4 regions of the Diaphorobacter sp. J5-51 genome follow, and region 2 is predicted to be linked to each of the others. Evidence: predicted binding sites of a transcription regulator. Region 2 holds the regulator's gene; each other region holds the start of a gene.

Region 1 (3,545 bases), on a different contig from region 2:
TTTCATTGTCTTGGCTGGCATGGGATAAACCTCCTTCTCTGTGCAAATGAACGCAAGGGGAGCCCCCGTGCACCAGCCGCCCCCGCTGGGACGGCCAGTGGGGGCGCTGTATGGGCTTAGAAGAAGCCCAGCGGCTGCTGGGTGTAGCTCACCAGCAGGTTCTTGGTCTGCTGGTAGTGGTCCAGCATCATCTTGTGGTTCTCACGACCGATGCCCGACTGCTTGTAGCCGCCAAATGCCGCGTGCGCGGGGTAGTGGTGGTAGCAGTTGGTCCACACGCGCCCGGCCTGGATGCCCTTGCCCATGCGGAAGGCGCGCGCGCCATCACGGCTCCACACGCCCGCGCCCAGGCCGTAGAGCGTGTCGTTGGCGATCTCCAGCGCTTCTTCCTCGGTCTTGAAGGTGGTCACCGAGACCACGGGCCCGAAGATCTCTTCCTGGAAAATGCGCATCTTGTTGTGGCCCTTGAACACCGTGGGCTGCACGTAGTAGCCGCCGGCCAGGTCGCCGCCCAGGGCGGTGTTGCGCGCGCCGCCGATGAGGCACTGGGCGCCTTCCTGCTTGCCCAGGTCCAGGTAAGAAAGAATCTTTTCCAGTTGCTCCTGCGAGGCCTGGGCGCCGATCATGGTGTTCTTGTCCAGCGGGTGGCCTTGCTGGATGGCGGCCACGCGCTTGAGCGCGCGCTCCATGAAGCGCTCGTAGATCGATTCCTGGATCAACGCGCGGCTGGGGCAGGTGCAGACCTCGCCCTGGTTCAGCGCGAACATCGCAAAGCCTTCCAGCGCCTTGTCGAAGAAGCCGTCGTCGGCGGACATCACGTCCTCGAAGAAGATGTTGGGGCTCTTGCCGCCCAGCTCCAGCGTCACGGGAATGATGTTCTGGCTGGCGTACTGCATGATGAGCCGGCCCGTGGTGGTCTCGCCGGTGAAGGCTATTTTTGCGATCCGGTTGCTGGAGGCCAGTGGCTTGCCGGCCTCCAGGCCAAAGCCGTTGACCACATTGACCACGCCCGGCGGCAGCAGGTCGCCAATGATCTCCATCAGTACCAGGATGGAGGCGGGCGTCTGCTCCGCGGGTTTCAGCACCACGCAGTTGCCCGCAGCTAGCGCGGGGGCGAGCTTCCACACCGCCATCAGGATGGGGAAGTTCCACGGAATGATCTGCCCGACCACGCCCAGCGGCTCATGGAAGTGGTAGGCGATGGTGTCGGCGTCGATCTCGCTGATGCCGCCTTCCTGCGCGCGCACGGCGCCGGCGAAGTAGCGGAAGTGGTCGATGGCCAGCGGAATGTCGGCCGCCATGGTCTCGCGCAGCGGCTTGCCGTTGTCGATGGTCTCGGCCACGGCGATCTGCAGCAGGTTGGCCTCCATGCGGTCGGCGATCCGGTTCAGGATGTTGGCGCGCTCGGTGGTCGAGGTGCGGCCCCACGCGGCCTTGGCTTTGTGCGCAGCGTCCAGTGCGGCGTCGATGTCCTTGCTGTTGGAGCGTGGCACGGCCGTGAACTTCTGGCCGTTGATGGGCGAGATGTTCTCGAAGTACTGCCCGTCCACGGGCGCCACCCACTGCCCGCCGATGTAGTTGCCGTACTGCTGCTTGTAGGGGTTGGCGATGCCAAGGCTGGCGATTTCGGCCATGTTCATGTGGTGTCTCCTGAGTGCTTGTGAAGGAATGCCGCCGATGCGGCGGCGGCAGTGCCTCAGTGCAAGCGCCGTGCCAGAACGGCTGCAGAGGGGAGGGGCGGTGGGGCGTGCCGCGGCTGTGCCGCAGCGGCGCAGCCGTGTGCCATAACGCAACAGTGCGCCGGCCCATGACGGAACACCCGTTGAAGGTGCAGTCGTGCTGAAGGGCTCAGGGTGCTATGTTTTACATAGCTTCTCGCGCTGTATTCAAGGGCGTTGCAGGCACTTTTTGCCTGAATCGCCGCTGCGGGTCACTCGGCACCGGGCGTAACGCTTGCCGGGCCGTTGGCGGGCGGGGTGGGCTTGAGACGCGGCAGGGCTGCCAGATGCTGCGCGGCCTTGTGGGCCTGCTCCACGGCGCGGCGCAGGTCGCCCAGCAGGCCCGTCCACTCGTGCGCGGCCGTCACTTCCAGCAAGCCCTGGGCACCCGCGCGCAGCACGGCGGCCTTGGCGGCTTCGTACGCCGCGTCGAAGACGGCGTGAGCGGTGTTCACCTGGTCCAGGTCGTGGGCCTTGGGATCAGCGGCGGCAAAAAAATCCAGCGCCGCGGTGAAGGCCAGGGGCAGCGCGGCCAGGGGGTGGCCTTCGGGCGTGGTGGGCGGCACCGTTGCGGGGTGCGTGACGCGTAGCGCCTGCTGGCCCACCTGGTGCATGACACGCGCCAGCGTGTCGTAGTAGCCCGCAATGCGCAGCAGCTCGGGCATCTGGTCGGCCACGTCGCGCGACAGCGGCTGGCGGCTCACGTCGCTCACAAACGCGCCCACCTGCTGCTGCAGCTGCTCCAGCGCCTGCAACTGGCGCGTGAGCTGGCTCGTGGCCTGTGCGCCGGCCGGTTGCCAGGGCAGGGCGACGGGCGCCATGCGGGTGGCATCCGACGCCAGCTGCAGTGCCAGGTGGCCTACGCGCGCCATCTCGCGGCGCAGCGCCTGCAGGGCCAGCGCGGGCACGGCGGCCACGTTGTGGTCCAGGAACTGCGCACGGGCCACGTCCTCGTCGGCCGAGCGAAAGCGTGCCAGCAGAAAGCGCGCGAGCGGCCCCGACAGCGGCCACATGAGCAGCACGCCCAGCAGGTTGAACGCGGTGTGGAAGATCACGAGCTGCGTCACTGCGTCTCCCTCACCCGTGAGCCATACGCCCAGGTGGTGGATGGCCGCGAGCAGGGGCGACAGCAGCGCCAGGGCCGCCGCGGCCGTCACCACGTTGAACAGCACGTGTGCCGCCGCCAGGCGCCGCGCGTTGGAAGTGGCGTGGATGGCGGCCAGGATGCCCGTGAGCGTGGTGCCCACGTTGGCGCCGATGACCACGCCCGCGCCCACTTCCACCGCCAGCGAGCCGCCCGCCACGGCCGTGAGCACCACCGCCAGCGTGGCCGACGAGGCCTGCAGCACCACCGTCATGCCCAGGCCGATGAGCACTGCCAGCGCCAGGCCCGGCAGGTCGCTGGACAGCGGTGGCAGCGCCTGCGGACCCAGCCCGGTGAAGCCCTGGCGCAGCAGTTCGATGCCCAGGAACAGCACGCCGAACCCCGCCACCGCCTGGCCCAGCGCCCCGCGCCGCGTGCCGCTGCCGGTGATTTGCAGCGCCATGCCGATGCCGATGAACGGAAGGGCGAAGGCATCGGCCTTCACCGCAAAGCCTAGCCACGCCACGAGCCAGCCGGTGACCGATGAACCCAGATTGGAGCCGAACACCACCCACAGCGCGGAGCTGAAGCCCAGCAACCCCGCGTTGACGAAACCGATGGCCGCCACCGTCATGGCGGTGGACGATTGCACCAGCGCCGTGAGCGCCACCCCGGTCACCAGCCCGTGCAGCGGCGTGCGCGTCCAGGCGGCCAGGATGCGCTCCAGCGCGCGCCCGGCCGCC
Region 2 (3,545 bases):
CACGTCGTTCTACATGATCGTCGGCCTGGTGCGCAGCGACGGCGGCCGCATCAGCATCGACGGGCAGGACGTGACGGACATGCCCATCCACCGGCGCTCGCGGCTGGGCCTGTCGTACCTGCCGCAGGAAGCCTCGATCTTTCGCAAGCTCAATGTCGAAGACAACGTGCGCGCGGTGCTGGAGCTGCAGACCGACGAGGCCGGCCGCTCCCTGCCGCGCGCCGAGGTGGAGCGGCGCCTGACCGCGCTGCTGCAGGAACTGCGCGTGGACCACCTGCGCAAGTCGCCTGCACTGGCGCTGTCGGGCGGCGAGCGCCGGCGCGTGGAGATCGCGCGCGCGCTGGCCACGCAGCCGCGCTTCATCCTGCTGGATGAGCCCTTCGCCGGCATCGACCCGATCGCCGTGATCGAGATCCAGCGCATCATTGGCTTTCTCAAGGCGCGCGGCATTGGCGTGCTGATCACCGACCACAACGTGCGTGAGACGCTGGGCATCTGCGACCACGCCTTCATCATCAGCGACGGCCAGGTGCTGGCTCAGGGTACGCCGTCGGACATCGTCGACAACGCGGAAGTGCGCCGGGTGTACCTGGGCGAGCACTTCCGCATGTGAGAGTGATGGGCGACCACGGCGCGATGCAGGACCAGACAGTGGGTTGCAGGCCATGAAGCCCGGCCTGTCGCTGCGCGTCTCGCAGCACCTGGCGCTCACACCGCAGTTGCAGCAGTCGATCCGCCTGCTGCAGCTGTCCACGCTGGAGCTGGCCCAGGAGGTCGAGCAAATGCTCGACGAGAACCCCTTCCTGGAGCGCACGCTGGAAGAGGCCCCGCGCGAGGAGTTCGGCCTGGCCCAGGCCGATGCACCGGTGAGCGAGCAAGACCGCGAAGCCGAGGATGCTATTTATTCAGGAGCTGTCAGCGCAGGGCAGGAAAGCGCTACAAGCCAAAATGATGCAGAAACCTCCACCGCCGAATCCACGGCCGAACCCGCGGACTGGGAAGGCGACGGCTCGGTAGACCTGGCGCCCGACGACAGCGAGTGGGGCGGCGACGCCCCGGCGCGCAACGGTGCCGGCGCGGGGAGCGACGACGAGGTGGACGCCACCGAGCTGGCCCGCAGCCAGGAGTCGCTCACGGCCTTCCTGCACCGCCAGGCGCTGGCGCTGCGCCTGTCCGAGCTGGACATGGCCGCGCTGCGCTTCCTCATCGAATCGCTGAACGACGACGGCTACCTGGACGAGTCGCTGCAGGACCTGGCCGCCAGCCTGGCGGGCACCGAAGACCCCGAGCAACTCGATGAACTGGTGCACCGTTTCACCGTGGCGCTGCGCCTGCTGCAAAGCCTGGAGCCCGCGGGCGTGGGCGCGCGCGGCCTGGCCGAATGCCTCACGCTGCAGCTGCGTGCGATGGACCAGGACGAAGAGGGCGACCCCGACGTGATCCAGGCCGCGCTGGCCATTTGCGGCCAGCCGCTGGACCTGCTGGCCAAGCGCGACGTGCGCCGCCTGGCGCAGGCCTGCGGCACCAGCGAAGAGCGCACGCGCGCCGCGATGGCCTTGATCGCGCGGCTGGAGCCACGCCCGGGCAGGCGCTTTGCCGACGTGGACCGCAACATCATCGTGCCCGACGTGATCGTCAAGAAAACCGGCCGCGGCGGACAGCAGAACTTCAGCGTGCAGCTCAACCCGGACGTGATGCCGCGCCTGCGCGTGCACGACATCTACGCCGGTGCGTTGCGCGGCGGCCGTGGCGAAGGCCACCAGGCGCTGCAGGCACGGCTGCAGGAGGCGCGTTGGTTCATCAAGAACATCCAGCAGCGTTTTGACACCATCCTGCGCGTGTCGCGCGCCATCGTGGAGCGGCAGAAGAACTTCTTCGTGCATGGCGAACTGGCCATGCGCCCGCTGGTGCTGCGCGACATTGCCGATGAACTGGGCCTGCACGAGTCCACCATCAGCCGCGTGACCACCGCCAAGTACATGGCCACGCCGCAAGGCACCTACGAACTCAAGTATTTCTTCGGCTCGGGGCTGGGCACCGAAACCGGCGGCAACGCCTCCAGCACGGCCGTGCGCGCGCTCATCAAGCAGTTCATCGCGGCCGAGAACCCGCACAAGCCGCTGTCGGACAGCCAGATCGCCGAGATGCTCAAGGAGCAGGGCATTGAATGTGCGCGCCGCACCGTGGCCAAATACCGTGAGGCGCTCAAGATCGCCCCGGCCAACATCCGCAAGGCACTTTGAACCATGGCACGCGTCGTCTTCGACCTTCCCCCGCACTTCGGCTTCAGTACCGAGCTGCAGATCTACATCAGCCATGTCAACCAGGGCGGGCACCTGGACAACGCGCAGTTGCTCAGACTCGTGTCCGAGGCGCGCGTGCGTTTCTTCAAGTCGCTGGGCTACCCCGAGGCCGACGTGGCGGGCCTGTCCACCGTGGTGGGCGACATCGTGGCGCAGTACAAGTCCGAGGCGTTCCACGGCGAGACGCTGCGCGTGGAGATGACGCCGCAGGACTTCAACCGCTACGGCTTCGACCTCGTCTTCCGGTTGACCGAGAAGAGCCAGGGGCGCGAGATCGCGCGCGGCAAGACCGGCATCGTCTTCATCGACCGTGCGGCCCGCAAGCCCGCACCCATTCCTGAATCCGTGCTCCAGCCATTGCTGCAGCGCGCAGCACAGCCGCAATGAACCAGCTTCAACTCTTTTTGCCCTGCGCCGCTGGCGTGGAGGGCTATCTGGCCGACGAGGTGCACAGCCTCACGGGGCTGGCCGGGCAGGACCTGCTCGTGGGCCGCGCGGGCGTGCTGCTGCGCGCCTCCTGGCGCGACGCGCTGCGCCTGAACCTGCACAGCCGCCTGGCGCAGCGTGTGCTGGTGCAACTGGCCGAGCGGCCCTACCGCAACGAGGACGACATCTATGCCGCCGCGGCCGACGTGGCCTGGGAGATCTGGTTCACCCCGCGCCAGAGCTTCAAGGTGGAGGTGACGGCGCAGCACAGCCCGCTCAAGAGCCTGAACTTCGCCGCGCTGCGCGTGAAGGATGCCGTGGCCGACCGCTTCCGCGCCAAGGCCGGCGTGCGCCCCGACGTGCAGACGCAGTGGCCCGACGTGCGCGTGCACCTGCACCTGACCAGCGACCGCGCCCAGATCTACATCGACACCTCGGGCGAGCCGCTGTTCAAACGCGGCTGGCGCGAGGACAAGGGCGACGCGCCGCTCAAGGAAACGCTGGCCGCCGCCATGATCGCCGCCACCGGCTGGGACCCGCATGGCGAGCAGCCGCTGCCGCTGTACGACCCTTGCTGCGGCAGCGGCACCGTGGTCATCGAGGCCGCGCAGATCGCCTGCCGCATCGCGCCGGGCCTGCAGCGGCGCTTTGCCTTCGAGAAGCTATTGCCGCACCAGGCCCATGTCTGGTCTGCGATTAAGGATGAAGCGGCCAGCGCCGTTACCGCGGCCTCGGTGCCGATTTTTGGCAGCGACGTGTCGCACCGCATGGTGGACTTTGCCCAGCGCAATGCCGTGCGCGCCGGCGTGGCCGACG
Region 3 (3,545 bases), on a different contig from region 2:
GGCAAAGATCACGAACACCTGCATCAGCACGGACAGCATGTTCTTGGTGCGGCCCAGCCCCCCGTAGAACAGGGCCAGGCCCGGGATGATCATCAGGATCACGAGCAGCGTGGAGGTCAGCATCCAGGCGGTGTCGCCCGAGTCCACCTTGGGCGCGGCGGGCGCCTCTGCCGCGGGGGTGGGTGCGGGTGCCGCAGCAGGTGCTGCGACGGGCTCGGCAGCGGGCGCGGGTGCGACGGCCACTGGCTCCGAAGCCGTTGCGGCCGCGTCGGGTGTCTGGGCCAGCGCGCCGGCGCCACCGGCCAGCAGGCTTGCACCGATCAGTAGGGAAGCAAATAGTTTTTTCATGGCAGATCTCTGGGTCGGGAGGGACGAATGCCTGTGCGGCGCGCGCTCACAGGGCTTCCTGGCCGGTCTCGCCGGTGCGGATGCGCACCACCTGCTCCAGGTGCGCCACGAAGATCTTGCCGTCGCCGATCTTGCCGGTGCGGGCCGCGCCTTCGATGGCCTCGATGACGCGTTCCACCAGCTCGTCGGCCACGGCGGCCTCGATCTTCACCTTGGGCAGGAAGTCCACGACGTACTCGGCGCCGCGGTACAGCTCGGTATGGCCCTTCTGGCGGCCGAAGCCCTTCACCTCGGTCACGGTGATGCCCTGTACGCCGATGTCCGACAGGGACTCGCGCACCTCGTCGAGCTTGAAGGGTTTGATGATGGCGGTGACCATTTTCATGATCGGTTCCTTGTCGAGAGTTAAAGGGTCTTGGTGAGGGAGACGATCAGGCGGGCCTTGTTGGCATCGCCGAAGAAGCCCTTCTTGTTGGCTCCAGCAACCGCCGCGGACAATGACAGGCCGGCGCCGAAGTCGTAGGCGCCGCCCACGCTGTAGTCCACGTAATTGGGCACGCCCAGGTCCTTGATGTCGCTGGCAAAGCGCGTGTAGCCCACGGACGCCTTCAGCGTGACGCTGGGCGCAACCTCCTGCGCAAACGCCAGGTTCAGGTAGCCCGTGTTGCGCCCGCGGTTGCTGGAGGTCTTGGCGCCCGCCCAGCCGAAGTAATCCTTGGACACGGTGTGCGAGTACTTGGCCGTGAACGGGCCGTACGTGGCCGCGCCGTACAGCTCGGTGGTGTTGCCGCTGGTGTTGCCCGGGTACACATACGTGAGCGCGCCCACATCCAGGTCCACCTCACCGGCCTTGAATTTGTAGCCGCCGTAGAAGTCGGCCTCGATGGAGTTGCCGGACAGCCAGTCCACGCTGGAGTTCCAGTTGCCCACGTAGAAGCCGCTGTCGCCAAAGCTGTAGTCGAACCCGCCCTGGATGGCCGGGTTCACGGCCTTGATGCGGTTCACGTCCTGGTCCTGGCCGCGGAACTTGTAGTTGCTGGTCAGCGACACATTGGCAGTGAGCTGGGCGCTGGCAAGGCCCGGTACGGCGACGGCCGCAAAAGCGAGGGTCAGGGTCTTGAGGGAAAAGCGGTGCATGGTTCCTCCAGTGTTGGGCGACGGTTGACACCCCCTCAATGCATGGACCGTGCCACCCCGAAATCCGCCCCGCGACGGCCTGCCGGGTACCATCCTGAGGCATACGTGCAGTCACAGGGGTTGCAGCCCGGCGCATTTCGCACCAGCCTGGTGCAGGGCGGCCCCCTGGCGCATCCGTCGCCATGGTTGCACGCACATGCCTGGGGAGATCCGTTGCGATGAGTCTTGCTTTGGTGCAAAGCCGCGCCCTGCTGGGCCTGCACGCGCCCGCCGTTACTGTGGAAGTACACCTGGCCAACGGGTTGCCCAGCTTCGCGCTGGTGGGCCTGGCCGATGTCGAGGTCAAGGAGGCGCGCGAGCGCGTGCGCTCCGCGCTGCAGAACGCCGGGCTGGAATTCCCGGCCAACAAGAAGATCACCGTGAACCTGGCGCCGGCCGATCTGCCCAAAGACTCCGGCCGCTTCGACCTGCCGATCGCGCTGGGCATCCTGGCCGCGAGCGGGCAGATCGACGCGGCCCGGTTGGACGGCTGGGAGTTCGCCGGCGAGCTATCGCTGTCGGGCCTGCTGCGCCCGGTGCGCGGCGCCCTGGCGACCAGCTTGGCGCTGCGCGCGCTGGCGCAGCCCGTACGCACGGTGCTTCCCCCCGGCAGCGCCGAAGAAGCTGCGCTGGTGCCGGGCACCGAGATCTACCGCGCGCACCACCTGTTGGACGTGGTGCGCCAGTTCGTGCCCGTGCCCCCGCCGAACGATGATGGCGCGGACGACGGCGGTTGGCAGCGGCTGCAACCCGCGCCGCCGGCCCCGGCCACCGATGGCCCGGACCTGGCCGACGTGAAGGGGCAGGCCGCGGCCAAGCGCGCACTGGAGATCGCTGCCGCAGGCGGGCACGGGCTGCTGCTCGTGGGGCCCCCGGGCTCGGGCAAATCCATGCTGGCCCAGCGTTTTGCCGGGCTGCTGCCCCCGATGGGGGTGGAGCAAGCGCTGGAGAGCGCGGCCATTGCCAGCCTGGCCGGGCGCTTCAGCCCCGCGCAGTGGATGCAGCGCACCACAGCCAGCCCGCACCACAGCTGCAGCGCGATCGCACTGGTGGGCGGGGGCTCGCCGCCGCGCCCGGGCGAGATCTCGCTCGCGCACGAAGGCGTGCTCTTCCTCGATGAATTCCCCGAATTCGCCCGCAGCGCCCTGGAAGCGCTGCGCGAGCCGCTGGAGAGCGGGCGCATCACCATCGCCCGGGCGGCGCAGCGCGCCGAGTTCCCGGCGCGCTTTCAGCTCGTGGCGGCCATGAACCCCTGCCCCTGTGGTTTTGCGGGCTCGCACCAGCGCGCCTGCCGCTGCACACCCGACCAGATCGCGCGCTACCAGGGCAAGCTCAGCGGCCCGCTGCTGGACCGCATCGACCTGCATGTGGAGGTGCCCGCGCTGCCGCCCGAGGAACTGCTGGGCGCCCCGCCCGGCGAACCCAGCGGCGCCGTGCGCGAACGCGTGGCCCGCGCGCACGAACGAGCGCTCCAGCGCCAGGGCAAGGCCAACCAGGCATTGCAGGGTCAGGAGCTGGAACAGATGGCGGCGCTGGACGCGCCGGCCGCGCGGTTCCTGCAGGCCGCGGCGGCGCGCCTGGCGTGGTCGGCGCGCAGCACGCACCGGGCCCTCAAGGTTGCACGTACTATTGCCGATCTATCGGGTTGCGAGACCGTGGGCGCCGCCCATGTGGCCGAAGCCGTGCAATACCGGCGCGCCCTGCGCGCACCGGCGTGACGCGCCACCGCTGCCCTTCCTTGTTTGAATCCTCCTGAAGATCCTATGAAAAACCTCAGCATCGGCACCCGCCTGGGAGGCGGCTTCGCCCTTGTCCTGCTGCTGATGGCCCTGATGACGGCCTTTGGCGTATGGCGCCTGCAGACCGTGGCGCAAGCCACCAACGAGATGACGCAGCAACCCTTGGCGGTAGAGCGCATGATCAGCGACTGGTACCGCTACGTGTACAGCGCGGCGCGGCGCACCTCGGCCATCGTCAAGAGCACGGACCCCTCGCTCGGCCAGTTCTTCGCGGCGGACACC
Region 4 (3,545 bases), on a different contig from region 2:
CATCATGGCCGCCAAGAAGACCAGCGAGCTGATCCCGCTATGCCACCCCTTGGCACTGACGCGGGTGGCGGTGGACTTCGTGCTGCACCCCGAAGACAGCGCCGTGCAGTGCTCCGCCACGGTGGAAACCGTGGGCCCCACAGGGGTGGAGATGGAGGCTTTGACGGCGGTGCAGGTAGCGCTGCTGACGGTTTACGACATGTGCAAGGCGGCTGATAAGCGCATGGTGATCACCGGCGTGCAGGTACTGGAAAAGCACGGGGGAAAGTCTGGGAGCTTCGTCCATCCCCCTGGAGGTGCGGGGTGATTTTGGGCGTAAAGCCAATCGCAGCAAGCGCTAGCAGCTATGTTTTTGGGAGCGCTGAGGCTGGCCCCCGGAGGGACTCGAACCCCCGACCTATTGCTTAGAAGGCAATTGCTCTATCCGGTTGAGCTACGGGCAGTGGCAGGGCCGGTGCGGGCCGCAAGGTCAGAAATCATAATGGCTCGCTGGGGCTTCCATGCCGCCCTATAGAAGAAAGCACTCTGACGCACGCCCATTGAACTGCAAAACGACCACCTTATCGCGTCCTGGAAAACGGGCATGCCGACAATCACAAGCCTGTTGAAGGCCGTTCATCTCGCGGCTGATGCGTCAAGCGCCATCCCAGGCGCTGTTGCGACGCTGGCGTGGGATGGGGTATTCGGTGATGCCTGTGGTCCAGCACAAGCGGTTGAACAGGCGCCCTTGCAACCGCATTGCTTTGTAGATGGCACCGTTGCCCGTGTCCAGTGCAAGGCAGTTGAATTTCCATTCAGGGAACTTCGAACCCGTCTCCCGGCAAGAAACCTAGAATAATGGCTGAATCATTGAGGATCGCGACCCATTCTTGTTTTTGTTGCACAGGAAGAAAAAATGCCTTCTCCATGGACGTCTGGGTTTTTTTGAGAATTTCTTGCAAATCTGCAGATTGCTTTGGATAGTGTGCCGCGAAGTTTTTCGCTGGCCTGGCACGGCGCAGCACCCGTTCTTTTTCTACCTCGTCGTACGGTATATAGAATTCTGGCCTCTGTGAATAATCACGCCCGCCGAATATGGATTCGAAGAGCACGCTCTGGCGTTCTTCGCGGGTATTCGGGATCCGGATTCCAACGGTGATGGGGCCCTTGTGCCACCGTGGTTGGAGGGAAGGCTCCAGTCCCTTCAATGCAGCCTTGACATCGTTTTCATTGCCAAAATCAGGCATGCCGATGGCTCGAAAACGGTCCACCTCATGCACCAGAAACAAGGGCCTGGCTTGGTAAGCAGTATGAATTCCGTAAGCCAGTGCCCCCACCTGAATCACGGCAATCAAGGCGAGATCTATCAAGAGCTCACGACGGCTTTTGGATGGATTAAAGACCACCAACGTGAGAAGCGGGCCACAAACAACATCCACCCCTACCACAATGAGAAAGAGCTTCAAGCCGCCGGAAAGGTTGTGGTAAGGCGCGGGATACCAAATGCCAAATACCACCGCTGCGACCGCAAAAGCAACCGCCACCGACACAAGAAAATGGCAGGCGGCGGCTTTGGCGGCTCGATGCATGCGCAGCGAAAAATCCATATTCAAATTTCCATATAAAAAAGAGCGCCTGAGCGCTCTTTTCAGATCATGCACCGAGGCTTAACGGCATTCGGAAGGCATGTACTTTGCGGGAACTGGTGTGGCCGGAACAGTTCTGTTATTCAGGCCACGCTGAGTCGCTGCCACGTTGGTGGCGCTGGTGCAGGCCCAGTCAACAGCGCCTTGGGCGCCAGCCACGGGAATGGCACCGTTCACGTTAGGAGCCAAGTTGAATGTACGACCGTTGAGGCCGGTAGGAATACCATTCCCGGCGGTGGCTGCAAGCGCGACCGACACCACCCAGTTGGTGGCAGGGTTCGGAAAGGCAGCACAGGCTGCAGCCGTCGGAGCACCACCTGCTGCCGCGTTGAATACGCAGTAGTTGAGGACGTACTTGGAAGACTTCTGGGCCGTAGGCGTGGCATTGATGGCCGTGGCTGCGGAGGTCAGGCCTGTCGTGCTATCAGACTGGAAGGCTTCGCTCAGCGCGCTCTTGGCAGAAGAGCCAGCAATGACCGCCTCGGACACCTTGGCACGCACGGTGTAGTCTTGGTAGGCAGGCAGGGCCACAGCCGCCAGAATGCCGATGATCGCCACCACGATCATCAGTTCGATCAGGGTGAAACCTTGTTGCAGGGTACGCTTCATAAATCCTCCTCGGAATTAGGTAATAGCCCCCGCAGAGGAATCCTGCGGGTTGAGAAAACTTGAGCAGCTTCTGTGCCAACATCAGAATGCAACCAAACGTTGCAGCGCGCGACATTTTTCACCCGTTTCCCAAACCCCGCAAAGGAAAAGTCTAACCAATCGGTCACACGTCGACACATTTGTCACCCCAAGGTGTTCTACGTGGAGAACTACGCAATTCGGTCTGTTAGAGGCAGCGCGGCATTCTGCGACCCGCGGCAGCACCCCTTCTCCCATCAGGCGCTAACGGCTTTTAAAAGCGAAGCGCTAATGATCGCCACACTAGCGTTGCCCTCTGCACGCTCTAGCCCTGCACAAACTCCATCTCGGTACTGGCCAGAGCGATGCGGTCACCATTCTTGAGAGTTATGGGGTCCACTCCAATGCGCGTACCGTTCAGCAACGGAAAGTCCCCCCCCTCCACATGGGCCAGCACAAAGCCGCTGTGCCGCTTGGTGATGGAGGCCACGGCCACGCCTGGCTTGCCAATGGTGGTAACCACTTTTGTCAGAGCCACCTCACGGCCGGCGGCGGGGCCGTTCATCACCCGCACGGCGGCGCTCAGCACGACTGGCGCAGGGGCCGCAGGCTTGCCCAGCGGCGGCAACATGCCGGGCTTGAAGACCATCGTCTTCTCATAGTCATGACCAGGCTCTTCGTGCAGGAAGCGGATCTTGTACTTCCCCAATTCCACCGTGTCGCCGTTGCGCAAAGGCTGTCGCTTGATGGCCTTGCCATTGACATAGGTGCCGTTGGTGCTACCCAGGTCCTCTACTTCCACATCATCCCCATTCATGAGGAAGACCGCATGTTCACCACTGACGGCAAGGTTGTCGATGACCACGTCGTTGTAGGGGCGGCGGCCTACCGTTGTGCGTTCCTTGGTGAAGGTAACTTCCTTGATGACAACTCCATCGATCGACACGACCATTCTGGGCATGATCACTTTTCCTTATCCAAACAACTTAGCTAGTAGAGGGAAGTAGCAATTTCCGGGCACAGGCAAATGAAGCCCTGGCGGTCGGGCTGAGCTTGGCGGAAAGGTCACGAGGTGCGCAGCAGGCGCGCCATGAGGCCGCCGCGTTTTTTGGCGTCCTGAGCGAGTTGCGTTTGCGCCAGCACTACGCTGATGTTGTCCCGCCCTCCCATGGCGTTGGCCATGGCCACCATGCGCGCCGCTTTATCTTGTAGCGCAATGGGCATCCGCGCCAGTTCGGCCAAATCTGCGTCACTCAACATATCCGTCAGGCCGTCGGAGCAAAGAATGAACAA

What was found. The regulator sigma-54, encoded in region 2, starts transcription at its own class of promoters, with help from an activator protein. The targets are predictions, from matches to a motif close to TGGCANGNAANCTGCTTT.
Region 1: adh (aldehyde dehydrogenase) is a predicted target of sigma-54. The motif match lies at 1,699-1,716, and genes of this name have one in related genera.
Region 3: OX89_RS07850 (TorF family putative porin) is a predicted target of sigma-54. The motif match lies at 1,523-1,540, and genes of this name have one in related genera.
Region 4: OX89_RS02245 (pilin) is a predicted target of sigma-54. The motif match lies at 2,295-2,312, and genes of this name have one in related genera.

What each region holds. Positions count from the first base shown of each region.
Region 1 is NZ_JSYI01000121.1:28,727-32,271, reverse strand. Features, by position in the region: gene adhP (alcohol dehydrogenase AdhP) at 1-21, opposite strand, end outside; gene adh (aldehyde dehydrogenase) at 117-1,640, opposite strand; gene OX89_RS14840 (Na/Pi cotransporter family protein) at 1,931-3,545, opposite strand, start outside.
Region 2 is NZ_JSYI01000015.1:30,282-33,826, reverse strand. Features, by position in the region: gene lptB (LPS export ABC transporter ATP-binding protein) at 1-613, shown strand, start outside; gene OX89_RS01765 (RNA polymerase factor sigma-54) at 666-2,243, shown strand; gene OX89_RS01760 (thioesterase family protein) at 2,247-2,690, shown strand; gene OX89_RS01755 (class I SAM-dependent RNA methyltransferase) at 2,687-3,545, shown strand, end outside.
Region 3 is NZ_JSYI01000054.1:109,314-112,858, reverse strand. Features, by position in the region: gene OX89_RS07860 (ammonium transporter) at 1-348, opposite strand, end outside; gene glnK (P-II family nitrogen regulator) at 395-733, opposite strand; gene OX89_RS07850 (TorF family putative porin) at 754-1,485, opposite strand; gene OX89_RS07845 (YifB family Mg chelatase-like AAA ATPase) at 1,704-3,242, shown strand; gene OX89_RS07840 (methyl-accepting chemotaxis protein) at 3,288-3,545, shown strand, end outside.
Region 4 is NZ_JSYI01000017.1:16,875-20,419, reverse strand. Features, by position in the region: partial or broken gene moaC (cyclic pyranopterin monophosphate synthase MoaC) at 1-307, shown strand, start outside; tRNA gene OX89_RS02255 (tRNA-Arg) at 370-441, opposite strand; gene tfpZ (TfpX/TfpZ family type IV pilin accessory protein) at 795-1,586, opposite strand; gene OX89_RS02245 (pilin) at 1,647-2,234, opposite strand; gene OX89_RS02240 (FHA domain-containing protein) at 2,578-3,213, opposite strand; gene OX89_RS02235 (Stp1/IreP family PP2C-type Ser/Thr phosphatase) at 3,318-3,545, opposite strand, start outside.